Regions from separate parts of the Methylosinus sp. LW4 genome, predicted to be linked through region 3. Evidence: predicted binding sites of a transcription regulator. Region 3 holds the regulator's gene; each other region holds the start of a gene.

Region 1 (5,314 bases), 1.6 Mb from region 3:
TTGATGCCCGACGTCACTTTCGTCGAGAAGATTCGTCGCGATCTCGTCGGGCTGGTGATCACCCACGCCCATGAGGATCACATAGGGGCGCTTTCCTTCCTCTGGCCCAAGCTCGGCTGCACCGTCTATGCGACGCGATTCGCCGCGAGCCTGCTGGAGGCGCGCCGCCTGCAGGAGGCGGGGTCGCCGAATATAAAGGTCATCACCGTGGCGACGGGCCAGCGTCTCGACATCGGCCCCTTCGACGTGGAATTCGTCGCCGTCGCGCATTCGATTCCCGAGGCCAATGCGCTGGCGATCCGCACGCCGGCCGGCCTCGCGATCCACACGGGCGACTGGAAGATCGACCCCGAGCCCGGCGTCGGCCATCGCATCGACGCCGCGCGGCTCACGGCGCTCGGCGACGAGGGCGTCGACGCGCTCATCTGCGATTCCACCAATATTCTGCGCGAGGGCGACAGCTTTTCCGAGAGCGATGTGGCGCAGACGCTGCGCAAGCTCATCGGCGACGCCGAGCAGCGCGTGCTGGTGACGACCTTCGCCTCCAATGTCGCGCGCATTCGCGCCGTGGCGGAGGCGGCGCAGGCGGCCGGGCGCAGCGTCGTCATCGCCGGCCGCGCCATGGAGCGGGTTATTCAGGTTTCGCGCGAATGCGGCTTTCTCGACGGACTGCCGCCTTTTCTCTCGCTCGACATGTTCACAGCCCTGCCGCGCGACAAGATCGTGGTGCTGGCGACCGGCAGCCAAGGCGAGCCGCGCGCCGCCATGGCGCGCGTCGCCGAGAAGGAGCATCCGGTCATCAAGCTCGCGTCCGGCGATACGGTCATTTTCTCCTCGCGCGCCATTCCCGGCAATACGCGGGAGGTGCATCGGGTCGTCAACAAGCTCTGCGACCAGGGCGTCGAGGTCATCACCGATCACGATCATCTCGTCCATTGCTCCGGCCATCCGCGCCGCGGCGAGGTCGCGCAGCTCTATGATTGGGTGCGGCCGCGCATATCGGTGCCGGCGCATGGCGAGGGGCATCATCTCTCCGTCCACGCCGCCTTCGCCAGGAGCAAGGGAGTGGAGGCGACGATCGGCGCCCGCAATGGCGACATCGTGCGCCTGTTTCCGGGCGCGCCGGCCATTGTCGGCAAGGCGCCGACCGGGCGCCTGCTGAAGGACGGCGACGTGCTGGTCTCCGAGGATGACGGCGCCGTGCGGGAGCGCGCGCGGCTGAGCTTCTCCGGCGTGGTGTCGCTGGCGCTCGCCATCGACAAGCGCGGCGATCTCGTCGGCGATCCCGACGTTCTGATCTCCGGCCTGCCCAAAAAGGGGCGCGACGGCGCGGATATGGGCGAGGTGGTGGACGACGCCATCTTCCGCACCTTCGACAATCTGCCGCGGCAGAAGCGGCGGGATTTCGACGCCGCCGCGACGGCGGTGGAGCGCGCCGTGCGCGCCAGCGTCAATGCGGTGTGGGGCAAGAAACCGCAAGTGCATGTATTGATCATCGAGGCGTGATGACGCATTTAGGTCTCTGGAGAAATTTCAGGGAAACGTCATGATCGGACGCTTGAATCATGTGGCCATCGCCGTCTCGGACCTCGCGGCGGCGACGGCGACATATAAAAATACGCTCGGCGCCAAGGTCTCCGAGCCGGAGTCTCTTCCCGAGCACGGCGTCACGGTCGTTTTCGTCGAACTGCCCAACACCAAGATCGAGCTGCTGCAGCCGCTCGGCGAAGGATCGCCGATCGCCGGCTTCGTCGCCAAAAATCCGGCCGGCGGCATTCATCATCTCTGCTATGAGGTCGATGACATTCTGACGGCGCGCGACCAGCTGAAAGCCGCAGGCGCGCGCGTGCTGGGCGATGGTGAGCCGAAGATCGGCGCCCATGGCAAGCCGGTGCTCTTCCTGCATCCGAAGGATTTCAACGGGGCCCTGGTCGAGCTCGAGCAGGCCTGAACGAGCGAGGGCCGAAGCCCGAGCGAAAGGTCGAGGAGCGCGGATCTTGCCATTCACGACGCCGCTCGCCGTGGCGATCTATCTGACGATCTGGTGGATCGTGCTGTTCGCGATCCTTCCTTTCGGCGTCCGCTCCTCGGAAGAGGAGGGCGACACGCCGGAGGGAGGGGATCCGGGCGCGCCCGTGGCCCCCAAGCTGTGGATGAAGGCCGTCGCGACGACGATCGTCTCGGCGGTCTTGTTCTGGCTGTTCGTGCTCTATGTGAAGTGGCTGGCATGAGGGAACGATCCGCTCGAGCCGGGGTTGACCGGCCCCTCGCCAACAGGTAGGGGTCGAGCCGCCGGGTCACGACGAGCCGCGCGGGCGCAGCCCCGCGGCGCGAAGCGAGTTCCAGCGAGCGCGTAGCTCAGTCGGTAGAGCATCTGACTTTTAATCAGAGGGTCATGGGTTCGAGTCCCATCGCGCTCACCACAACATTCATCGAAATGAGAAAATCGCCCCCCGGGGGCGGCGCGGTAGAGAAAGTTCTCGTCCGCGGGTCCGGTCGGGGCCTCGGTGAAACGACCATCCCGAATCGCTTCCGTCAAAGGCCGTCGCTTCCTACAGGAGGCCCGACGACGATCCTCGTCGACGGATCCTCAAAGAGCGATCCGTCGCGGCGTTGCGCGCCGGGGAGGGAGATGCTAGAACAAAAAAAGAACAGCGCGTGAATTGTGGACAAGGCGGCGGAACGCCTTCGCGCCCGCGCGTTTCGGACTAAGGTGCCGCGAGCATCATCGAGGCGGAGAAGCGTCATGGCGGTCAATAAGGTCATTCTGGTCGGCAATCTCGGCCGCGATCCAGAAGTGCGCACGCTGCCTTCGGGGGACCGCGTCGTCTCCTTTTCCGTGGCGACGACGGAGTCCTGGCGTGATCGCAACACGGGCGAGCGCAAGGACCGCACCGAGTGGCACAATGTGTCGATCTTCAACGAGAATTTGGGGAAGGTCGCCGAGCAGTACTGCCGCAAGGGCTCCAAAGTCTATCTCGAGGGCCAGCTGCAGTCGCGCGAATATCAGGATAAGGACGGCGTGCAGCGCAAAGTGACGGATGTCGTGCTGCAACGCTTCCGCGGCGAGCTTCAGCTGCTCGACAGCAAGGGCGGCGGCCGCAACGATGGCGATTACGAAGGCGGCGGCGGCTCCTATCAGTCGAGCGGCGGCGGCTCCAGCTTCGGCCGTTCCTCGCCGATGGAGCGTGCGCCCGCCGAGCGCTCGCCCGCGCCGGCCGGCGGCGGACGCCTGTCGGATCAGCTGGACGACGACATTCCGTTTTGAGTCTCGCGTCCGCTGAGCGCCCCCTCCCCAACCCTCCCCCGCTTTCGCGGGAGAGGGGGCAGAGTCGGCGCTTCATCGAGAGTTCGCGCAGCTCGAAGCGTTCAAGGCCCGCGCGAGCGCAGTCCATTCGTCCTGAATTCCCGCGACTGTGGCCGCGCGCTTTTCTGACCTGTGCGGCGGCCTTCGCCGGCCTTGCCGGTGCCCGCCGGTTGCCAGCCCGGCACGAGATGATGCTTGCCGGGGCCGATGAGATCGGCGCGGCCCATGGCTTTCAGCGCCTCGCGCAGCACCGGCCAATTCTCGGGATCGTGATAACGGAGAAAGGCCTTGTGCAGGCGGCGCTGGCGCAGGCCCTTCACGGCGTCGACCTTTTCCGACGCGCCGCGGCGCACCGGCTTCAGCGGATTGAAGCCCGAATGATACATGGCCGTCGACAGCGCCATGGGCGAGGGCAGATAGGTCTGCACCTGATCGGCGCGATAGCCGTTCTTCTTCAGCCACAACGCCAGATTCATCATGTCTTCGTCGCTCGTGCCGGGATGCGCGGCGATGAAATAGGGAATGAGGAAATATTGCTTCTTGGCCGCCTGCGCCGCGGCGTCGAACAGACGCTTGAAGCGGTCGTAGGAGCCTATGCCCGGCTTCATCATCTTGGAGAGCGGGCCGCTCTCCGTATGCTCGGGCGCGATTTTCAGATAGCCGCCGACATGATGCTCGACCAGCTCGCGCACATAGGCCGGGCTCTTGACCGCGAGGTCGTAGCGCACGCCAGAGGCGACCATCACCTTCTTCACGCCGGGAAGCGCGCGCGCCTTGCGATAGAGCTGGATCAGCGCGTCATGGCTGGTCTCCAGATTCTTGCAAATATCGGGATAGACGCAGGAGGGCCGCCGGCACAGCGCTTCGGTCTCGCGATCCTTGCAGGCGAGGCGATACATATTCGCCGTCGGCCCGCCAATGTCGGAGATGATGCCGGTGAAACCTTCGGTCTTGTCGCGAATCGTTTCGATCTCTTTCAGGATCGAGTCTTCCGAGCGCGATTGAATGATGCGGCCCTCGTGCTCGGTGATCGAGCAGAAGGAGCAGCCGCCGAAGCAGCCGCGCATGATCGTCACCGAATGGCGAATCATCTCCCAGGCGGGAATCGCCTGCGTGTAGGAGGGATGCGGCGCGCGTGCGAAGGGCAGGTCATAGACGCCGTCCATCTCCGCCATGGTCAGCGGAATGGGCGGCGCGGTGAGCCAAATGTCGCGCGTTCCATGACGCTGCGTCAGCGGCCGCGCATTGCCCGGATTGCTCTCCCGATGCAGCACGCGCGAGGCGCGCGCGTAGGATTCGGGATCATTGGCGACCTGCTCGAAAGCAGGCAGGCGAATGACGACAGTCTCGCTCTGCGCATCCTTGCGCATGCGGCCTTCGTCGGGCTCGTCGATGTCCTCGGCCGATGCCTCGAGCCAGCCCTCGGGCGTCGCGTCGCGCGTGAAGGCGAGGCCGCGCACATCGGAGAAATCCTGCGCCATGCCGCGCTTGGCGATGCGATGCGCCACCTCGACCAGCGCCCTCTCGGCGTTGCCATAGAGCAGCAGATCGGCCTTGGCGTCGAAGAGAATGGAGCGGCGGACCTTGTCCGACCAATAGTCGTAATGGGCGATGCGCCGCAGCGACGCCTCTATGCCGCCGAGCAATATCGGCGCATCGGAAAACGCCTCGCGGCAGCGCTGGGCGTAGACGATGACGGAACGGTCCGGCCTTTTGCCGCCCTCGCCGCCGGGCGTGTAGGAATCATTGTGCCGCAGCCGCCGGTCGGAGGTGTATCGGTTCACCATCGAATCCATATTGCCGCTGGTGACGCCGAAGAAGAGGTTCGGCTTGCCGAGCGCGCGGAAGGCGGAAGCGTCGCGCCAATCCGGCTGCGCGATAATGCCGACGCGAAAGCCCTGCGCCTCGAGCAGGCGGCCGATGATGGCCATGCCGAAGCTCGGATGGTCGATATAGGCGTCGCCGGTGACGAGGATGATGTCGCAGCTGTCCCAGCCGAGCGTCTCC
Region 2 (5,314 bases), 3.6 Mb from region 3:
TCGACGAGGCGCCGCTCGCGCAGATCGAAAATGATTTTCGCGCGCTGCTGCGCCGCCTGCCGGAGGATGCGCGCGGCGTTCTGATGCTCGCGCCCCATGTCGCCGATGCGGCGACGGCGCCGCGCATAGACGAGATCAATGCGCTGATGCGCGCGCTCGCCGAGGCGCGCGGGCTCGCCGTCGTCGATCTCGCGCCGCAGCTCTCGCACAATGGCGCGCGGCGGCCGGAGATGACCGATGACGGCCTGCATTTCTCGCCGCTCGCCGCGAAGCTATGGGTGCGGGCGGCGAAAGAGCGCCTTCTTCGCGATGGGCTCGCCTGAGCGCGGCGCGCCCTATGTAACGCGGCGCGGGCGCAATTCCACCGGCGCTCGCGCCCACGCCAAAGCGCGAAGGAGGTCGAGAAAATGGGTCTCTTCAATTTCTGGAACAACTCGAAGAGCGGCGACAAGATCGACAAGAATGCGCCTTCGCCCAAGGGCGCCACCGAGAACGCCGCCGCGCCGGCCGAAGAGCTGAAGAAGGAGATCGAGAAGAAAGGCCTCGACGCCTCCAAGATCGAAATCTCGGTCGAGGGCGACAAGGTCAAGCTCGGCGGCAAGGCCGAGTCCACCAGCGACGCAGAGAAGATCGTGCTCGCTGTCGGCAACACCAAGGGCGTCTCGCAGGTCGAGAGCAATATCGTCGTCGGCAAGCAGGAGACGGAATCCTTCTTCTACAAGGTGCGCCAGGGCGACACGCTGTGGAAGATCGCCGAGACGCAATATGGCCAGGGCAAGGGCGGAAAATACGAAGAGATCTTCGCCGCCAATCGGCCGCTGCTCTCCGATCCCGACAAGATCTATCCCGGCCAGGTGCTGCGCATTCCCAAGGGCCAAGGCGCCGCGGGCCAGGCCTGAGTCTCCGTCGCGCGGCCTCCTTCGGGAGGCCGCGTCACGCTATCGGGAAAAATAGGGATGCGTGCGCGGGAGCTATTCTCGAAAAAGCGCTCGACATCGAAAACGAATTGCCTCGCAAAGGCGCGCGTCACATAGTCCGCGCCGTAAAAGATCATCCGTCATCGAGGCGAAGAGTTGAACCTTTCTACCGCGTGTCGCGCGACGCTCATCGCCGCGATCTTGCCGTTCGCCGCGAGCGCTTTGGCGGATGATCTCCCGCAGCGTCGGGCGGGCCTTTGGCGCATAAAGACCATATCGCCGGAAGTGGGATTGCAGTCGCATGACGTCTGCATCGAGGCGGCCGACGGCCTGCTCGGCGCCCCGCAGGACAATTGCACGAAGCCGACGGTCGAATCCGCGCAAGGCGGCGAGGTCATCGTCACTTTCTCATGCGATCTCCACGGCGCGCGCGAGGTGACGAGCCTTCTGTTCACGGGCGATTTCTCGAGCTGGTATCGCGCGCAATCGAAGACGACGCTCACGCAAAAGAGCGGCGTCACGCGCGAGCGCTCCGGCTTCACCATAGACGCGAAATTTCTGCAGCCCGACTGCCCGAAGCCGTGACGCCTCAACGCGCGGGCGCGAGGCCGACGATATAGGCGGAGAGCGAGTCGATCTCATCCGGCGTGAGGATGAGATTGGGCATGTTGCGATGCGAGCTGCGCAGAAAGACTTTGATCGCCAGCTCCGTCGTCGAGGGCATGCGCGCCACATCGACGAAGCTCGGCGCTTTGGCGGCCTCGTCCTTGGCCGGCGTCTTGTCGTCTATGCGATGACATTCGACGCAGAGCGAGGCGGCGAGACGTCGCCCGGCGGAAGGATCGCTCGATTGCGCGAGCGCCGGCGCCGCGACGCCTCCGCAAGCGATGAAGGCCAGGACCATCGGCGTCGCGCAATTCATGGGCTCTCCCTCCGAAACGGCATGCGAGGCTATATTGTAAAGTCGCCGCGCTTGAAGATCGACACCAGAGTGATTCCCTTTTCGGCGAGCTTTTCCGCAGCGCCTTCCTCACGGTCGATCACGACCAGCGCCCGCGTCGCTCTCGCCTGCGGGTGTTCCTCCGCCATGCCGGCGATGGCCTCCAATATAGAGCCGCCCGTCGTCGCCACATCGTCCACGATCAGCGTCTCCCCGTCCTTGGGCACATAGCCGTCGATGCGCTCCTTGGCGCCATGGCCCTTGGCCTCCTTGCGCACGAAGAAAGCCTCGACCGGCGCGCCTTTGGGAAAGCTCACCGCGGCGATGGCCGCCACCAGCGGCACGGCGCCCACGGCCAGCCCGCCGACGCCCTTTATCCCCTGCGCCTTCATATAATCGACGACGATATCGGCGATGAGATGCGCGCCTTCCGGCAGCATGGTCGTCTGGCGCAGCTGGAAGAGATAATTGCTCTTGCGGCCCGAGGAGAGCGTGAAATCGCCGCGCAGCAGCGAATGCGTGTCGATCAGCCGATGCAGCCGCGCCCAGCGCGGATCGGCGGGGTCGATAACGGCGTCGGGACGGGAAGGCGCGCGCGTGTCGCTCATGGGCTGTCGAAACTCCGCTGTCGATCATGAGAAATAGGCCGGGGCCGGCTGCGGTCCCTTACGCCGAGGAACTCGCGGACTTCAAGCCGGTTCCATTCCTCGGCTCGCGCCGGGGCCGCGCCCAGCCGGGCTGCGCGGGAAAAATCATCGAGAACAAAAAAAGAACTTGGCGAAGAGAACAAATGCGATACAATCTGCCCATCCGATCTTCGCCTTCGCTTCTGATCCAATCATCACAAGTCTTTCGCCCCGGGGCCGCATCTCGCGTTGCGCCCGCCGCCCGACCCGTGCCAGAAGGAATCATCGCCGTGAGCCAAGCCAATCTCCGCCTCGTGGAAGGAACATCCGTGGACAAGACCAAGGCGCTGGACGCCGCTTTGTCGCAGATCGAGCGGGCCTTCGGCAAAGGCTCGATCATGCGGCTCGGCAAGAATCAGAAAGCCGTGGAGATCGAGACGATCTCGACCGGCTCGCTCGGGCTCGATATCGCGCTCGGCGTCGGCGGCATGCCGCGCGGACGTATCGTGGAAATCTATGGGCCGGAATCCTCGGGCAAGACCACTCTCGCGCTGCATGTGATCGCCGAGGCGCAGAAGAAGGGCGGCGTCTGCGCCTTCGTCGACGCCGAGCATGCGCTCGATCCGGTCTACGCCCGCAAGCTCGGCGTCAATCTCGAGGAGCTGCTGATCTCTCAGCCCGACACGGGCGAGCAGGCGCTGGAAATCACCGACACGCTCGTGCGCTCCGGCGCGGTGGACGTTCTCATCATCGATTCGGTCGCGGCCCTGACGCCGCGCGCCGAGATCGAGGGCGAGATGGGCGAGGTGCAGCCCGGCCTGCAGGCGCGCCTGATGAGCCAGGCGCTGCGCAAGCTCACCGCCTCCATCTCGCGCTCCAACACGCTCGTCATCTTCATCAATCAGATCCGCATGAAGATCGGCGTCATGTATGGCTCGCCGGAGACGACGACGGGCGGCAACGCCTTGAAGTTCTACGCCTCTGTGCGCCTCGACATTCGCCGCATCGGCTCCATCAAGGACCGCGACGAGGTCACCGGCAATCAGACTCGCGTGAAGGTGGTCAAGAACAAGGTGGCGCCGCCGTTCAAGCAGGTCGAGTTCGACATCATGTATGGCGAGGGCGTTTCCAAGGTCGGCGAGCTCATCGATCTCGGCGTGAAGGCCGGCGTCGTCGAGAAATCCGGCGCCTGGTTCTCCTATGACAGCCAGCGCCTCGGCCAGGGCCGCGAGAACGCCAAGACCTTCCTCAAGCAGAACAAAGAAGCGGCCGAGCGGATCGAGCAGGCGATCCGCGAGAATTCCGGCCTCATCGCCGAGCGCATTCTCGACGCCGGCGGCGAGGGTGAGAGCGAGGGCGCCGAGGACTGATCGCAGATGGCGAACGCCCACCCTCCCCTTCAGGGGGAGGGTGGGGTCACGGCGCGAAGACTCTCCGAAGCGTCATCCCCTTCCGCGATCGGCGCCGCCTGTTCCACTTCGCGGACAAATGCTCTAGAAGGGCTCGGTTCGCGCCGGGCCTTTTCCTTTTCCCAGCGACGGTTACGGCCGAGCGCGCGTTCGATGGCATTTTGAGCCGAACAAGCGGGCGACAAGAACCGATATGAGTGGCGTCAACCAGATCCGTTCGACCTTCCTCGACTATTTCTCGCGCAATGGACACGAGAAGGTCGCATCCTCGCCGCTCGTCCCGCAGAACGACCCCACGCTGATGTTCACCAACGCCGGCATGGTGCAGTTCAAGAACGTCTTCACCGGCTTCGAGAAGCGCCATTATACGCGCGCCACCACCGCGCAAAAATGCATGCGCGCCGGCGGCAAGCACAATGATCTCGACAATGTCGGCTATACCGCCCGGCATCTGACCTTTTTCGAGATGCTCGGCAATTTCTCCTTCGGCGATTATTTCAAGGAAGGCGCGATCGAGCTCGCCTGGAACTTCGTCGCCCGCGAGCTGGCCCTCCCGCGCGAAAAGCTGCTGGTCACCGTCTATCACGACGATGACGAGGCGTTTTCGCTGTGGAAAAAGATCGCCGGCTTCTCCGACGATCGCATCATCCGCATCCCCACGGCCGATAATTTCTGGAGCATGGGCGACGTCGGCCCCTGCGGTCCCTGCTCGGAGATCTTCTTCGATCAGGGCGAAAGCGTCGCCGGCGGCCCGCCCGGCAGCCCGGAGGAGGATGGCGATCGGTTCCTGGAGTTCTGGAACCTCGTCTTCATGCAATATGAGCAGACCGCGCCCGGCGAGCGCGCGCCCTTGCCGCGTCCCTCCATCGACACGGGCATGGGCCTCGAGCGAATCGCCGCGCTGCTGCAGGGCGTGCAATCGGTCTTCGAGATCGATCTTTTTCGCCGACTCATCGGCGCCGTGGCCGACGCCACCAGCGTCGATTCCGCAGGCCCGCAGGCGGCGAGCCACCGCGTCATCGCCGATCATCTGCGCGCCTCGGCCTTTCTCGTCGCCGATGGCGTGACGCCTTCGAATGAGGGCCGCGGCTATGTGCTGCGCCGAATCATGCGTCGCGCCATGCGCCATGCGCAGCTTCTGGGCGCCGCCGAGCCTTTGATGCATCGCCTCGTCGGCGAGCTGGTCTCCGAGATGGGCCTCGCCTATCCCGAGCTGACCCGCGCCGAAAGCCTCATTCGGGACACGCTGCTGACCGAGGAGACGCGCTTTCGCCAGACTCTCGTGCGCGGCCTCTCCATCCTCGACGAGGAGAGCGCCTCGCTCACGGCCGGCGCGAGCTTTTCCGGCGAGACCGCCTTCAAGCTCTACGACACTTACGGCTTTCCGCTCGATCTCACCGAGGATGCGCTGCGCCCGCGCGG
Region 3 (5,314 bases):
TTGGTGACCATTTTGTTGCCGGCCGTGGCGGAAGGCTCCCAGCCCTCCGGCTTCCAGCCGTCGCGCGGCACGCGATAGCCGAGCGAGCCGCCGACCATGAAGACGAAATAGATCGCCGCCATGGTGACGAAGGTCTGCCACACGCCCACCGAGCCGGGCGCCGCATAATAGGACATCAGTCTGTCGGCGAGCGGCGCGCCGATCATCGCGCCGCCGCCGAAGCCCATGATCGCCATGCCGGTCGCCATGCCGCGCCGGTCCGGGAACCATTTGATGAGCGTCGAGACCGGCGAAATATAGCCGAGCCCGAGGCCGATGCCGCCGATGACGCCGGAGCCGAGCCACAGCATCCAAATCTGATGCAGATAGACGCCGGCCGCCGAGATCAGCAGGCCGCCGCACCAGCACACCGCCGCGGCGAGGCCCGCCTTGCGCGGACCGGCGGTCTCCAGCCAATGGCCGAAGACGGCCGCCGAGGAGCCGAGGAAGACGAAGAACAGAGTGAAGGTCCAGCCGAGCATGCTGATCTTCCAATCGCAGCTCGTCGTCACGATGCTGGCGAAAAAGCCCATGTCGGCAGGGCAGGCCTTGGGCTCGGCGCCGCCGATGGCGCGCGACAGCGGTAGCCAGAACACGCTGAATCCATAGGCCATGCCGATGCACAAATGCACGGCGAGCGCCGCCGGCGGCACCAGCCAGCGATTGAAGCCGTGCGCTGCGATGGAGCGCTCCCGGCTGAAAAATTGCCGGGACGGCGTTGCGGCTGCTACCGACATCGAATCCTCCAAAAATCGAGCTGCGCTCGCGCCGCGGCGTCGTGAGCGGTTCCCCGAACGCCGCCTTCGCGGCGCCCGCTGACGTTCGACAATGCCGAGCATTGCGGCTTTTTCAACTGTTTCTATCGGAAAATCGCCACAGCGCCGACGATCGATCAATATGTTTTTCTCGTCGCTTTATTTGATTTCTCTATTATGACGCCCATCCGCCGGATTGGACGAGAGCTTTCTATGGGCCGACCGAAATTCCCGCGCGACGCCAATGTTTTTGCGCTTGCGGGCGGCCTTGCGCGTCCATATCCTGTATGCCGATATGTAACTGCCGTATATAGCCATGGCGCGCAAGGACGGCGGCGCGCATTCCGAGGCCTTCGCCATGCGGTTCGGCGTCTTCTCCACTTACGAAAACCCGCAGCAGGATTTCGCGCATTGCTTCGAGACGCAGACGCGCCTCGTGCGCCATGCCGAGGCGCTCGGCTTCGAGGAGGCCTGGGTCGCCGAGCATCATTTCGAGCCGGACGCCGCCTGCCCCTCCATTCTCACGCTTCTCTCCTATCTCGCCGGCGTGACGAGCACGATACGCCTCGGCTCGGCGGCGGTGCTGCTCGCCTTCCGCAATCCCATTCAGGTGGCGGAGGATGTCGCCACCATCGATCTTCTCTCCAAGGGGCGGTTCGATTTCGGCGTGGCGCGCGGCGGGCCGTTCGAATTGCAGAATCGCCATTTCGGCGCCGGCAAGGATTCGACGCGGGAGATGACTCTGGAGGCGCTCGGCCTCGTCAACCGCCTGCTCTATGAGGACAAAGTGACCTTCACCGGCGCGCATTACGAGGCCAATGGCCTCAGCCTCACGCCGCGCCCGCTGCAAAAGCCCATCCCCACCTATCTCGCCACCACCACGCCGGGCGCGATTCGCTACGCCGCGCGCAATGGCCATGGCGTGATGGCCGGCCCGCCTTTCCCCATAGAGCAGATAAAGGAGACCTTGCGCATCTATCGCGAGGCCGCGGGACCGGAGGGCGATCCGCGCTTCACCATGGCGCGCTTTTATTTCGCCGCGCCGCGCCGCGAGCAGGCGCTGGCCGAGGCGGTTCCCTTCCTCTCCCGCTTCGCCGAGCGAATGCGCGGCAATTTCGCCCGCCAGGACGGCGCCGCGCCGGCCTCGCTGACGGAGGAGGGGCTGCTGCAACGCTCGCTGATCGGCGATTTCGACGAGGTGGCGGAAAAGATCGCCGCCTATCGCGAGGAGACCGACGCGCGGGCGATATTGCTGAAGCCGATTTCCCGCGACCCGGAGAAGAACTTGCGCTCGCTGGAGGATTTCGCGCGCCATGTGCGGCCGATGCTGGGCGTGGAGGCGGCGGCGGCGCAGTAGAGGGAGGTGCGCGCGCTATCGGTCGACTCCACTTGTCTTTTTGCGCTTCTTGCTTCGCTTCGAACGATCAAGCGCCTATTTCTTTTTGGATTTCTTTGGGGCTTGAGCCAAGTCTGACGCCGCAATAGTTTTCACGGGAGCCGATGTTCCTTTGGTCGCGAGCTTTTTGCCGGAAATCGAGGCCGGCTTCTTGCTGGTTGTCATCTGGATTCCATCCTTCTGAAATCGAGCCGAACAGATTTGGAACGCGCCTATGTGTCGCGGTCTGCATTCATACTATATCTTGATCTCAGCCGGTCAATCGGAATCGTGCTCCACTTGCGGAACGCACCGAGAACGCCTATCCTCCCGTTCATGATTTGTTTATGAACCCGCGGCATCATGCTCGGGTTCGGTCGTGGCGCGACGCGGGCGGGCGGCGCCGGGGGGCTTCCATGCTGACCAAGAAACAGAGCGATCTGCTGCGCTTCATCCATGAGCGCCTGAAGGAGACCGGCGTGCCGCCCTCCTTCGACGAGATGAAGGACGCGCTCGATCTGCGCTCCAAATCCGGCATTCACAGGCTCATTCTCGCGCTCGAGGAGCGCGGCTTCATTCGCCGTCTGCCCAATCGCGCCCGCGCGCTCGAGGTGCTGCGCCTGCCCGAATCGGCGACGCCCCGCGTCGCCGCGCGCGGCGGCAAATTCTCGCCTTCGGTCATAGAGGGCGCGCTCGGCCGCGTGCGGCCCGTTCCCGCCGGCGAGCCCGAGTCCGATCAGCAGGTGGCGATTCCGGTCATGGGCCGCATCGCCGCCGGCACGCCCATTTCCGCTCTGCAGAATCGCAGCCACACCATCAGCCTGCCGCCGGATATGCTCGGCGGCGGCGAGCATTTCGCGCTCGAGGTGCGCGGCGATTCGATGATCGAGGCCGGCATTCTCGACGGCGACGTCGTCGTGGTGAAGAAGCAGGACAGCGCCGACACCGGCGATATCGTCGTCGCCCTCATCGACGAGGAGGAGGCGACATTGAAGCGCCTGCGCAAGCGCGGCGCCTCCATCGCGCTCGAGGCCGCCAATCCGGCCTATGAGACGCGCATTTTCGGGCCGGATCGCGTCCGCATCCAGGGGCGTCTGGTCAGCCTTCTGCGCAAATACTGAGAGCCTCGCGCCGCCACGATCTCGCCGCCCTTTGCCGCCATGGTCCGGCCTCGCGCGCTTTTGGCGCGCGGGCCTTTTCGCGTCGCGGCCGAGCGATTAAGGCATGTTGTTTCGTGTCGCGCCCTCGCCGAGGGCGCGCGCTGCGTCGCCAGCGGCCCGCGGCCGCCCCGCTTTTTTTCATGGACGATGGAATGTCGCACTCGACTGGCCCGATGCGCGAAATCGAAGGATCGAAGCCCTTGGGCCAAAGCCGCCGCCTGTCTCTCCCGCGCCTGCCGCGCCGCTGGCTGATCGCTCTCGGCGCGGTCGCCGCAGTGGCGCTCGGCGCGGCCCTCGCGCCCTGGACCTTCTCGACCAATGCGCTGCTCGAGGAGATTTCCGGCCAGCTCAACGCCTCCTCCGGCCTGTTCATCGCCGCCAAGGGCCGCTCGACCTTCTCGCTGCTGCCGCGCCCGCACATCACCATAGACAGCATCGCCTTCGCCGATCCGACCGCGGCGCTGACCATCGAGGCGGACCGGCTGCACGGCAATGTGCTTCTGCTGCCTCTGCTCGCCGGCCGCCTGGAAATCGCCGATATCGAGCTCATCCGCCCGTCGATAGAGGTCGATCTCGATCGCAAGCCGATGAGCACCTCCGGCGCCGCCGTGCGCGCCGCAGCGGCGCGGCCCTCGACGCCGGCGGCCGAGAAGGCCGATCGCGCCCGGCTCGGCGGCGTCTCCATCGTCTCCGGCGTCGCGCGCCTCAAATATTCGGGCGGCGAGGAGACGTTGCAGGACATTGACGCGACGCTCGACTGGCGCACCGTCGGCTCGCCGGCGACGCTCGACGCCGCTTTCTCCTGGGGCGGCGAGCGGCCGCGCGCCATGCTCTGGGTGCTGAAGCCCGGCGCGTTGCTGCGCGGCGAGCAGACGCCGGTCACGGTGCGGCTCGACTCGGACAGTGTGCGGCTGGAGGCGGAGGGCTTCGGCCAGCTCGGCGCCAAGCCGCGCTATATGGGGCGGATCACCGCCTCCTCGCCCTCGCTGCGCCATGCGCTCGGCCTCGCCAAGGTGAGCGCGCCGCTGCCCGGCCCGTTCGAGAATGTGCAGCTCTCCGCCAAGGCCAGCGTCGGCCTGCGCGATTTTCAGCTCACCGATGTGAAGCTCTCGGCCGACGACAATGAATTCGAGGGCTCCTTCGCGCTGCGTCACGAGGGCGACAAGCCCATCGTCCATGCGACGCTCGCCAGCAATTTCGTGTCGCTGAAGCCGATGATCGCCGATCTGCCGGCGCTCTCCGGCGCCGACGGCCAATGGAGCCGCGACGCTTTCGCCTTGCCGGATATTCAGGACGCCGATGTCGATCTGCGCCTTTCGGCGACGCGCGCCCGCATCTTGCGGCTGAACCTCGAGGACGCCGCTCTGTCGCTGCTGCTGCGCGGGGGCCGGCTCGAGGTCGCGCTCGCGGAGGCGCAGGCCTATAAGGGGACGGTGAAGGGCCGCGCCACTTTCGCCGCCAATGCGGCGGGCGCGCTGGAATTCCACGGCAATGCGCAGCTGACCGGCGTCGACGCCGGCGCGCTCGCCTGGGACCTCGCCGCCCGGCCAGATCTCGGCGGCGCGCTGGACGCCAATTTCACGCTCGACGCCACCGGCGACTGCGTCGCGCAGATCATGCGCGATCTCGACGGCCGCGCCACCCTTACGCTGAGCGAGGGCGAGGTCGGCGGCATAGATCTCGAGCGCGCGCTGCGCCGCGTCGACAAGCGGCCCTTGTCGAGCGCGATGGACATTCGCTCCGGCCATTCGCTGGTGGATCGCGCCAGCGCGACCATCAAGATCGTCAAGGGAACGGCCAATGTAGAGGACGGGCAGGCGCATGGGCCGGGCTTCGCGCTGGCCTTCGCCGGCCAAACGCGCATTCCCGAGCGCAGCCTCGCGATGAAGGCGCAGGCCAATGAGGCCGACGCCGCCGGCAAGCCGCGCGAGAAGGGCGTGCAGATCGGCTTCGATCTCTCCGGCCCCTGGGACGATCCCGTCTTC
Region 4 (5,314 bases), 2.1 Mb from region 3:
GGCCAGCGTCGGCGAAATCTCTTATGCGCTCGAGAAAGTCTTCGACCGCCATAAGCCCAAGGCCAATGTGATCTCCGGCGTCTATGCGCGCGAGGCGGGCGCCGATTGCGACAAGGTCGCGCGCGTGCGCGGCATGACGGCGGCCTTCGCCGAGAATGAAAAGCGCAAGCCGAAGATACTCGTCGCCAAGCTCGGCCAGGACGGCCATGATCGCGGCCAGAAGGTCATCGCCTCCGCCTTCACGGATTTGGGCTTCGAGGTGGTGATCGGCGATCTCTTCGCGACGCCGGAGGAAGTAGCGAAGCGCGCCGCGGAAGAGAAGGTCCATATCGTCGGCGTGAACACGATGACCGCCGGCCATCTCGCTCTGACGCCGGAATTGCGCGACGCGCTGAAGGCGGCCGGACGCGAGGAGGTGATGATGGTCGTCGGCGGCGTCATTCCCGAGCAGGATTTCCAGGCGCTCTATGACGCCGGCGCCGCCGCGATCTTCCCGCCCGGCACCAATATTCCCGAAGCCGCCGAGAAAGTGCTGCAAGAGCTGAACGTCCGCCTCGGCTATGCGCAGCGGGAGACCGTTCGGCAGTAGGCTCATGAAGCGAGCCTGAAGGCTCGCGGTCCAGGGAGCGCTTTGGACCGCGAGCCTTCAGGCTCGCATCATTTTACACTCTGAATCTTGTCAGCCCGAGGCCGCCTCTGCGGCCGGATCGCCGGGCTCCGTCTCCCAAGCGACGCCGGGAATGGCGACGATGCGCCAGCCGCGCTGGTCCAGACGGCAGACGATCGCCTGCCGCTCCTCCATATAGGCGAGCAGCCGCCGCGCCCGTCCCGGCGAGCGCGTGCCATAGGCGCTGGCGACATCGGCGTCGGACGGGCAGGGGCGATGGTCGAAGGCCGCGCGCGCCAGCGAGAGAAAAACGCCCTGCATATCCTCCGGCAGCGCGCCGGCCATTGCGAGAACCTCGGCCCAGGGCGAATCCTCGGACTCGGCTTCCGCCAGCTCTATGCCGGCATGGGCCACGGCGAGGCGACGGCGGAAGGCGGGCAGGCTCAAGGGCTCGCCGCCGATGCGGCGAATGCGGCAGCGCACCAGAAAATCCTGATAGAGCACGGCGATGGTGCGGAAATTGGCGTCGCTGTCGCTCAAAATCTCGCGCAGCGCCGAATCGATCGCGGCCTGACGCTGTTCGGGCGAAATGCTCGGCGGCGGCTCGGCGGCGGGCGGCGCCGGCGGCGCGCTGCGGGCGAGCCGCGCCAGCACATCGGCGGTCGGCGCGGGCGGCGGCGGCCGGCGCGGCGCCTCGAAGCGCGCTTCATTGGCGCCGGGCGTGAAAATGAGATGCGCGTCATCGGCGCCGGCCTCCGGCAGCGGCAGCAGCCGGGGGCTGACATTGCGCGCCGAAGTTTCCACCGGGCCGATGCGAACGGGCAGCGGACGGCGCGCCATGGCCGGGCCGAGCGCGACGAAATTGCCGCTCTGCAGATCGCGGAACATTTCCGCCTGCCGCCGCTCCATGCCGAGCAGATCGGCGGCGCGCGCCATGTCAATGTCGAGGAAGGTGCGTCCCATGAGGAAATTGGACGCTTCCGCCGCGACATTCTTGGCGAGCTTGGCGAGCCGCTGCGTGGCGATGACGCCGGCGAGACCGCGCTTGCGGCCGCGGCACATCAGATTGGTCATGGCGCCGAGCGAGGCCTTGCGCGCCTCGTCCGACACTTCGCCCGCGACGGCGGGCGCGAAGAGCTGCGCCTCGTCGACCACGACGAGCAGCGGATACCATTGGTCGCGCTCGGCGTCGAAGAGCCCGCCGAGAAAAGCGGCGGCGGCGTGCATCTGCTGTTCGGCGTCCAGCCCCTCGAGATCGAGCACCACGGAGACGCGGTGCTGGCGGGCGCGCGCGGCGATGCGGGTGAGATCGGCGATGCCGCAGCGGGCGTCCACCACCACATGGCCATAACGCTCGGCCAGCGTGACGAAATCGCCTTCGGGATCGATGATTGCCTGCTGCACCCAGGGCGCGCTCTGCTCCAGCAGGCGGCGTAGCAGATGCGATTTGCCGGAGCCGGAATTGCCCTGCACCAGAAGGCGGGTCGCCAGCAGCTCCTCGAGATCGAGCGTCGCGACGCCGCCATCGGCGCGGGTCCCGAGATCGATGGAAACCTTGGCGGGCGCCGTCATCTCGGCGCCGCTCCGGCCGTGAAGGAGGGAAGGATCATGGCGCGGACTTAAACATCGATTCGCGCCGCGCGTTCAACCGCGCCGCTGCGCCTGTGGACAAGAGCGCGCCCGGCGCGGTTTCTCTCCGCCTCGCGCTTTGTGATCGGCCGCGTCGCCGCTTGACATGGCCCATAGTGTTCCGTATACGTTCTCTTGTTCGTCAAATGTTCCTTGCGTGCGTAAACAAGTCCCCTAGAGTTGTAAGTAGCTGCGTCGCATCGAGGCTCGCGGTCGCGAGGCGCCCCAGTGTCGCGCATGGGCGTCTCGCGCCGCGAGCCGAAGCGAGACCGGCGAGACGCCGGCTGCGGGGCCGGCAAGGAGATCATCGCCATGGCGAGCTCGGCGAAACGTCTGATCGAGAAATCGGAGAAGAGCGACTGGCGCCGGGCGGCGCAGCTGAGTCGCGAGGCGATCGGCGCGGTCGTGAATTTTTCCAGCGAGGAGCGTCCGATCGTCGATCCAGCGCGGCGGCGCGGACGCGGCGCGCTCTCCAATGAGAGCGGGCGTTTCGAGCGTGAGCGGCGCGTCGAGACCGACGACGGATGGAATGGGCTGGAGGAGCTCGGCGAGTTCCACACCAATGTCCATGCCGAGCGGGCGAAGACGATCATCACGCGCAACGACTCGCCGGATATTTCCTTCGACCGCTCCATCAATCCCTATCGCGGCTGCGAGCATGGCTGCGTCTATTGCTATGCGCGTCCCAGCCACGCCTATATGGGCCTTTCGCCGGGCCTCGATTTCGAGACGGAGATTTTCGTCAAGGAAGGCGCGGCGCAATTGCTCGAGCGCGAATTGTCGGCGCGCAATTATTCGCCCAAGACCATCGCCATCGGCGCCAACACCGATCCCTATCAGCCGCTCGAGAAGCGCTATCGCGTCACGCGCGGCCTGCTCGAGGTGGCGAGCCGCGCCGATCATCCGATCGGCATTGTGACGAAATCCTCTCTGGTCGTTCGCGACATCGACATTCTCGCGCCCATGGCGCGCAAGGGGCTGGTCAAGGTCGCGATCTCGATGACGACGCTCGATCCAGCCTTGGCGCGGGCGATGGAGCCGCGCGCCGCCTCGCCGGAGCGGCGGCTCGCCACGATCGAGCGGCTGGCCGAGGCGGGAATTCCGGTCGCGGTTCTGGTCGCGCCGATCATTCCGGCGATCAATGACGCCGAGATCGAGACCCTATTGACGCGCGCCCATGCCGCCGGCGCGCGCGAGGCCGGCTATGTGATGCTGCGGCTGCCGCTCGAGCTGCGCGAATTGTTCAGCGAATGGCTCGTCACCCATTTTCCGGCCAAGGCGCGGCATGTGCTTTCGCTGGTGCGCTCGGCGCGCGACGGCAAGCTCTACGACCCTTCCTTCGACAAGCGCATGAGCGGCGACGGCCCCTACGCCTGGATGATCGGCCGTCGTTTCGAGCTGGCGGCGCAGCGTCTCGGCTTCTCCCGCACGCGGCTGCGCGCCGATCTGTTCCGGCCGCCGCGCAGCGACGCCGAGCAGCTGAGCCTCTTTTAAAAAAAGCGCGCCGGGGCCGATTGCTCCGGCTCCGCCGCTGTGTTTGTTTCAGCCGCCCTTTTTCGACGAGCCGAGCGAGCATGCCTCCCCATTTTCTCACCGAGACGCGCGTCCTGCGCGGCGGCGCTCGACCCATCGCCGGCGTCGACGAGGTCGGGCGCGGGCCGCTCGCCGGCCCGGTCGCGGCCGCGGCCGTGATTCTCGATCCTGACCGGCTGCCGGACGGCGTCGACGATTCGAAGGCTCTGTCCGCCAAGGCGCGGGACGCCGCCTTCGAGCGAATCGCCTCCAGCGCGCTCGCCATCGGCGTCGCTTTCGCCAGCGTCGAGGAGATCGATCGGCTGAACATTCGCCGCGCCGCGCTGCTGGCCATGGCGCGCGCCGTCGCCGCGCTTCATATCGCGCCGGGCTTCGTGCTGGTCGACGGCCGCGACCTGCCCGAGCTCGCCTGTCCGGGCGAGGCGATCGTGAAAGGAGACGCGCTCTCTCTTTCTATCGCCGCCGCGTCGATTGTCGCCAAGGTCGCGCGCGACAGCCAGATGCGCCGGCTCGCCCGGCTCTATCCCCATTACGGATTCGAGACCAACGCCGGCTATGGCACGCGCGAGCATCTCGCCGCTCTCGAAACCCATGGGCCGACGCCCTTTCACCGCATGAGCTTCGCGCCGCTGCGGGAGCCGCGCGCGCCGCGCCGCGAGGTAGCCGCCCTCTGACCGCCTGTCATGAGCGTTCGTAAATATCTGGTGAAAATGGAATTTCTTAACGAAGGCGTGCGGAAAAGAGACAGCCGCGCACGGGCTTTCTAAACCCGGCTTTTACCGCGATCGGGCAATGTTCGCATCGTTGGTTGCGTAGCCGGTGATTGTTCATGAGTAGCGCGCGCGTCGGGGCGGCCCGCCCCAAGTCCCAGATAAAGGTCTCGCGTACTGGGACGTCGAATTACGGGTCGCCTCGCGCGATGTCGCGTAACGAGGTCGTCGTCGGCGACAGCGTCGAGGTCATGCTCGGCCTGCCGGAGGCGAGCGTCGATCTCGTTTTCGCCGACCCTCCCTACAATCTCCAGCTGGCCAATCGGCTCACCCGGCCGGACCAGAGCGTCGTCGACGCGGTCGACGATGATTGGGACAAATTCGCCGATTTCGCCGCTTATGACGCCTTCACCCGCGACTGGCTGGCGGCGGCGCGGCGGGCGATGAAGCCCAACGCCACTATTTTCGTCATCGGCTCCTATCACAATATATTCCGCGTCGGCGCGATCATGCAGGACCTCGGGTTCTGGATCCTGAACGACATCGTGTGGCGGAAGAACAATCCGATGCCGAATTTCCGCGGCCGTCGCTTCACCAATGCGCATGAGACGCTGATCTGGGCGGCGCGCGACGCTTCGGCGCGCAATTACACATTCCACTACGACGCCTTGAAGGCCGGCAATGAGGATTGCCAGATGCGCTCGGACTGGCTGCTGCCGATCTGCTCGGGCGGCGAGCGTCTCAAGGATTCGAGCGGCCGCAAGACGCATCCGACGCAAAAGCCCGAGGCTCTGCTCGCCCGCATCATGCTCGCCGCGACCAATCCCGGCGATCT

What was found. Region 3 encodes LexA, which represses DNA repair genes until DNA is damaged. Its sites were predicted from a motif close to TGTTCNNNNTGTGTTCNG; they were not measured.
Region 1: the regulator LexA is predicted to act here: its motif matches at 2,637-2,654, upstream of ssb (single-stranded DNA-binding protein).
Region 2: the regulator LexA is predicted to act here: its motif matches at 2,615-2,632, upstream of recA (recombinase RecA).
Region 4: the regulator LexA is predicted to act here: its motif matches at 2,354-2,371, upstream of METLW4_RS0111700 (PA0069 family radical SAM protein).

The regions. Positions count from the first base shown of each region.
Region 1 covers NZ_KB900626.1:1,839,694-1,845,007, reverse strand. Annotated here, with positions in the region: gene METLW4_RS0109385 (ribonuclease J) at 1-1,506, shown strand, start outside; gene mce (methylmalonyl-CoA epimerase) at 1,547-1,951, shown strand; gene METLW4_RS0109375 (DUF1467 family protein) at 1,998-2,231, shown strand; tRNA gene METLW4_RS0109370 (tRNA-Lys) at 2,348-2,423, shown strand; gene ssb (single-stranded DNA-binding protein) at 2,747-3,268, shown strand; gene METLW4_RS0109360 (YgiQ family radical SAM protein) at 3,370-5,314, opposite strand, start outside.
Region 2 covers NZ_KB900626.1:3,802,563-3,807,876, forward strand. Annotated here, with positions in the region: gene METLW4_RS0118930 (SGNH/GDSL hydrolase family protein) at 1-323, shown strand, start outside; gene lysM (peptidoglycan-binding protein LysM) at 408-899, shown strand; gene METLW4_RS0118940 (DUF3617 domain-containing protein) at 1,074-1,502, shown strand; gene METLW4_RS0118945 (c-type cytochrome) at 1,507-1,839, opposite strand; gene pyrE (orotate phosphoribosyltransferase) at 1,869-2,465, opposite strand; gene recA (recombinase RecA) at 2,774-3,853, shown strand; gene alaS (alanine--tRNA ligase) at 4,086-5,314, shown strand, end outside.
Region 3 covers NZ_KB900626.1:251,715-257,028, forward strand. Annotated here, with positions in the region: gene METLW4_RS0101240 (OFA family MFS transporter) at 1-776, opposite strand, end outside; gene METLW4_RS0101245 (LLM class flavin-dependent oxidoreductase) at 1,111-2,151, shown strand; gene METLW4_RS27510 (hypothetical protein) at 2,219-2,422, opposite strand; gene lexA (transcriptional repressor LexA) at 2,586-3,290, shown strand; gene METLW4_RS0101255 (AsmA family protein) at 3,530-5,314, shown strand, end outside.
Region 4 covers NZ_KB900626.1:2,341,561-2,346,874, reverse strand. Annotated here, with positions in the region: gene scpA (methylmalonyl-CoA mutase) at 1-589, shown strand, start outside; gene METLW4_RS24705 (ATP-binding protein) at 680-2,179, opposite strand; gene METLW4_RS0111700 (PA0069 family radical SAM protein) at 2,549-3,730, shown strand; gene METLW4_RS0111695 (ribonuclease HII) at 3,811-4,443, shown strand; gene METLW4_RS0111690 (site-specific DNA-methyltransferase) at 4,599-5,314, shown strand, end outside.